Regions from separate parts of the Streptomyces sp. NPDC043896 genome, predicted to be linked through region 1. Evidence: predicted binding sites of a transcription regulator. Region 1 holds the regulator's gene; the other holds the start of a gene.

Region 1 (2,455 bases):
GCAGGGGCGCGAGGTCATGACCTGGCCGAGGAAGGACCGGGTGACCTGGGAGACCTCACCGCGGCCGCGGCACATGTCACAGGTCTGCGCCGAGGTGCCGGGGGCGGCGCCCTCGCCGGAGCAGGTGCCGCAGACGACGGCCGTGTCGACCTGGATGTCCTTGGTCGTGCCGAAGGCGGCCTCGTCCAGTTCCAGGTCGAGGCGGATCATGGCGTCCTGGCCGCGGCGGGTCCGCGAGCGCGGGCCGCGCTGCGAGGCCTGGCCGAAGAAGGCGTCCATGATGTCGGAGAAGTTGCCGAAGCCGCCCGCTCCGAAGCCGCCCGCGCCGCCACCGCCGCCCGAGGAGGACAGCGGGTCGCCGCCGAGGTCGTAGACCTGCTTCTTCTGCGGGTCCGAGAGGACCTCGTAGGCCGCGTTGATCTCCTTGAAGCGCTCCTGCGTCTTCGGGTCCGGGTTCACGTCCGGGTGGAGTTCACGCGCGAGGCGGCGGAAGGCCTTCTTGATCTCGTCCTGCGATGCGTCGCGGCGCACGCCGAGTACGGCGTAGTAGTCCGTGGCCACTTACGACTCCGCCAGGATCTGTCCGACGTAACGTGCCACTGCGCGTACCGCTCCCATCGTTCCGGGGTAGTCCATGCGGGTCGGTCCGACCACGCCGAGTTTGGCGACTGCTTCGCCGCCCGAACCGTAGCCGACGGACACGACCGACGTGGAGTTGAGCCCCTCGTAGGCGTTCTCGTGCCCGATTCGTACGGCCATCCCCGACTCTCCGGCCTCGCCGAGCAGCTTGAGGAGCACCACGTGCTCTTCGAGCGCTTCCAGCACCGGCCTGATCGTCAAGGGGAAGTCATGTCCGAAGCGAGTGAGGTTGGCGGTGCCGCCGATCATCAGCCGCTCCTCCGCCTCCTCTGCCAGCGTTTCGAGAAGGGTCGCGAGGACGGCCTTGACGGTCGCCCGGTCCTCGATCTCGAACGACTCCGGAAGGTCCTGCACCAGGTTCGGGACGTCGGTGAACCGGCGGCCTACGACCCTGCTGTTCAGCCGCGCCCGCAGGTCGGCGAGGGAGTTCTCGCCGAAGGGGGTCTGGGTGTCGACCAGGCGCTGCTCGACCCGCCCGGTGTCGGTGATCAGTACGAGCATCAGCCGGGCCGGGGCCAGCGACAGCAGCTCGACGTGCCGCACGGTGGAGCGGGTGAGCGACGGGTACTGGACGACGGCGACCTGGCGGGTGAGCTGCGCGAGCAGCCGTACCGTGCGGCCGACCACGTCGTCGAGGTCGACGGCGCCGTCGAGGAAGTTCTGGATGGCCCGGCGCTCGGGCGTCGACAGCGGCTTGACTCCGGCCAGCTTGTCGACGAAGAGCCGGTAGCCCTTGTCGGTGGGGATCCGGCCGGCGCTGGTGTGGGGCTGGGCGATGTAGCCCTCCTCCTCCAGCACGGCCATGTCGTTGCGCACGGTGGCGGGCGAGACGCCGAGCTTGTGCCGCTCGGTGAGGGCCTTCGAGCCGACGGGCTCCTCGGTGCCGACGTAGTCCTGGACGATGGCGCGCAGCACCTCGAGTCTGCGTTCGCTGAGCATCGCGCACACCTCCGGATGCGGGTCGGTCGTCGGTCGTGGCCGTCGTGGGCCGGTCCTGGCTTGTTGGCACTCTGTTCGTGTGAGTGCCAGAGATCCCCCGGTCAGTGTACGGCCGGGTAGTACGCCCCGGGCAAGGGCGGCCCGCCAGGGTAGCGTCGCCGCATGGACGTGCGTTGGGAAGAGGCGGGCTGGGAACGGGTCACCGGACGGGTCGGCCGGCGGCGGCTCCCGGTGTGGGACTGCACCGTGGGACTGGTGGTGGGGGACGCATCGGTCCTGCTGATCGACCCCGGATCGTGCGTGCGGGAGGGCGCCGGGGTGCGGGCGGAGGCGGAGCGGCTGACGGGCCGCCGCGTGACCCATATCGCATTCACCCACGGACATTTCGACCACGTGCTGGGCGGTGCGGCCTTCGCGGGCGCCGAGGTCTTCGGGGCGGTCGGCCTGGAGCGGCTGCTGTCGGCCCCGACGGGCCGCGAGGAGGTGCGGGCGAGCGCGGTCCGGCACGGTCTGGCGGAGGCGGAGGCCGCGGAGGCGGCCGACCTGCTCCAGGCGCCCCGGCACCTGGTGTCGGGCGAGTGGACGCTGGAGCTGGGCGGGGTGCAGGTGCTGCTGGCGAACGTGGGTCCCGCGCACTCCCAGCACGACCTGGCGGTCTTCGTGCCGGGCGAGCGGGAGGCGGTGTTCTGCGGGGACCTGGTCGAGGAGTCGGGCGAGCCGCAGGCCGGTTCGGACGCGGTGCCGGGCCAGTGGCCGGCCGCCCTGGACCGGCTGCTGTCGCTGGGCGGTGACGACGCGGTGTACGTGCCGGGTCACGGAGCGCTGGTGGACGCGGGTTTCGTGCGTGCGCAACGCGACACACTGGCGGCCCGGTTCG
Region 2 (2,455 bases), on a different contig from region 1:
CGCGTCCGGCGGGCCGGGGGCCTCGACCGCGACGACCACGTGCCGCTGCGCGCCGGGGCGGGCGGGCGGCAGTACGGCCGAGCGGGAGTCCTGGCCGGGCCCGGGGCGGAGCCCGTCGAGGCGCGGCGGGTCCTTGGGCGCTCCGGCGGCGGTGCTGGCGACCTCGCGGCCCCGGGCGTCCCGTACGAGGACCAGGTCCACCCCGCCCTCGGGCGCGGGCAGCCGGCCGCCGGGCGGGAGGGTCCGGGTGTCGAGCTGGGCGGCGACCTTGCGCGCGGCGAGCTCGGTGCGGCCGGTGGTGTTGTCGAGGAGGTTGGCGCGCATGAGGGTGTACAGCCACAGCCCGCCGGCGGCGAGGACCGCGGCCATCGCGAGGGCGGCGGCAAGGGCGGTCCGCGCCCGGAGACCGCCGACGCGCGGACCTGCGACGCGCGGGCCGCCGACGCGCGGGCTCCCGCTACCCACCGTCGGGCGCCATCCGGTAGCCGGTGCCGTGGACGGTGAGGATGGAGCGGCGGCCGAAGGGGGCGTCGATCTTCCTGCGCAGGGAGGAGACGTAGACCTCGACGATGTTCGGGTCGATGCCGTGCGGGGAGTCCCACACCTCGTCGAGGACGTCCTGCTTGGGGACCGCCGTGCCGGGCCGGCGCATCAGGCAGGCGAGGACGCCCAGCTCGCGGGCGGTGAGTTCGATGTCGTGCGTGCCGCGGCGGCAGCGACGGCCCGGAGGGTCGAGAAAGAGGTCCCCGGCCCGGAGCACGGGGGGTTCGGGGGCGGCCGCGCGGCGGACGAGGGCGCGCAGGCGGGCGGCCAGGACCACGGAGGAGAAGGGCTTGGTGAGGTAGTCGTCGGCGCCGGCGTCGAGGCCCTCGGCCTCGTCGTACTCGCCGTCGCGGGCGGTCAGCATCAGGACGGGGGTGGGGTCGCCGTGGGCGCGCATCCGGGCGCATATCCCGGTGCCGTCGGTGCCGGGGAGCATCCGGTCGAGGACGACGACGTCGTACGGGCCGCCGGTGAGGGCCAGTTCGAGGCCGCGGTGGCCGTCGTGGGCGACCTCGACGCGGTGGCCTTCGGCGGACAGGCCCTGACGGAGGGATTCGGCCAGGTTCTCTTCGTCTTCGACCACGAGGATGCGCACCCCCCAAGCCTCACATACCGGGCAGCGGATCCCCGGGCCCCGGCGCCCGGCGGGGCAGTGCCGGCCGGGTCGGGGTTCAGCCGAACGGGGGGTTCGGCGGCCGGAATACGTGGAACCGGCGGACCGTGTTGGCACTCCGCTTGACCGAGTGCTAATCGCCGGAATAGTCTCGCACCTGGCACTCGCCCCCGGTGAGTGCCAACACAGCGACAGGCAGGTCCGGCACCCGCGACGACGGATCGACCTGGTCGCCACCTCAGACAGTTAACCCCGGATCTCCGAAGGGGGAGGTCGGATCGTGACGACCGCCAGCTCCAAGGTTGCCATCAAGCCGCTTGAGGACCGCATCGTGGTCCAGCCGCTCGACGCCGAGCAGACCACGGCCTCCGGCCTGGTCATCCCGGACACCGCGAAGGAGAAGCCCCAGGAGGGCGTCGTCCTCGCGGTCGGCCCGGGCCGCTTCGAGGACGGCCAGCGTCTCCCGCTGGACGTCAGCGTCGGCGACATCGTGCTGTACAGCAAGTACGGCGGCACCGAAGTGAAGTACAGCGGCGAGGAGTACCTCGTCCTCTCGGCCCGCGACGTGCTCGCGATCGTCGAGAAGTAATTCGCTTCAAGAAGTTTGCTTGAGCTGCGCCCCTGGTCACCCCGCTGATTGCCGGGCGGCGAGGGGCGCGGTTCGTTAAACCTAGTTTTCGAGAGGGCTGAACCGCTCCCATGGCGAAGATCCTGAAGTTCGACGAGGACGCCCGTCGCGCCCTCGAGCGCGGCGTCAACAAGCTTGCCGACACGGTCAAGGTGACGATCGGCCCCAAGGGCCGCAACGTCGTCATCGACAAGAAGTTCGGCGCCCCCACCATCACCAACGACGGTGTCACCATCGCCCGCGAGGTCGAGCTGGACGACCCGTACGAGAACCTCGGCGCGCAGCTGGTGAAGGAGGTGGCGACCAAGACCAACGACATCGCGGGTGACGGCACCACCACCGCCACCGTGCTGGCCCAGGCGCTCGTCCGTGAGGGTCTGCGCAACGTCGCCGCCGGCGCCTCCCCGGCCGCCCTGAAGAAGGGCATCGACGCCGCGGTCAAGGCCGTGTCCGAGGACCTCCTCGCGACCGCCCGCCCGATCGAGGACAAGTCCGACATCGCCGCCGTGGCCGCGCTCTCCGCGCAGGACGCCCAGGTCGGCGAGCTCATCGCCGAGGCGATGGACAAGGTCGGCAAGGACGGTGTCATCACCGTCGAGGAGTCCAACGCCTTCGGCCTGGAGCTCGAGTTCACCGAGGGCATGGCCTTCGACAAGGGCTACCTGTCCCCC

The links. Region 1 encodes HrcA, which represses chaperone genes, less so after heat shock. Its sites were predicted from a motif close to TTNGCACTCNGNNNNNCNGAGTGCNAA; they were not measured.
Region 2: groES (co-chaperone GroES) is a predicted target of HrcA. The motif match lies at 1,267-1,293, and genes of this name have one in related genera.

What each region holds. Positions count from the first base shown of each region.
Region 1 is NZ_JBWKEE010000018.1:76,675-79,129, forward strand. It holds gene dnaJ (molecular chaperone DnaJ) at 1-561, opposite strand, end outside; gene hrcA (heat-inducible transcriptional repressor HrcA) at 562-1,578, opposite strand; gene AC069X_RS24900 (MBL fold metallo-hydrolase) at 1,741-2,455, shown strand, end outside.
Region 2 is NZ_JBWKEE010000001.1:84,459-86,913, forward strand. It holds gene AC069X_RS00485 (sensor histidine kinase) at 1-465, opposite strand, end outside; gene AC069X_RS00490 (response regulator transcription factor) at 458-1,138, opposite strand; gene groES (co-chaperone GroES) at 1,437-1,745, shown strand; gene groL (chaperonin GroEL) at 1,856-2,455, shown strand, end outside.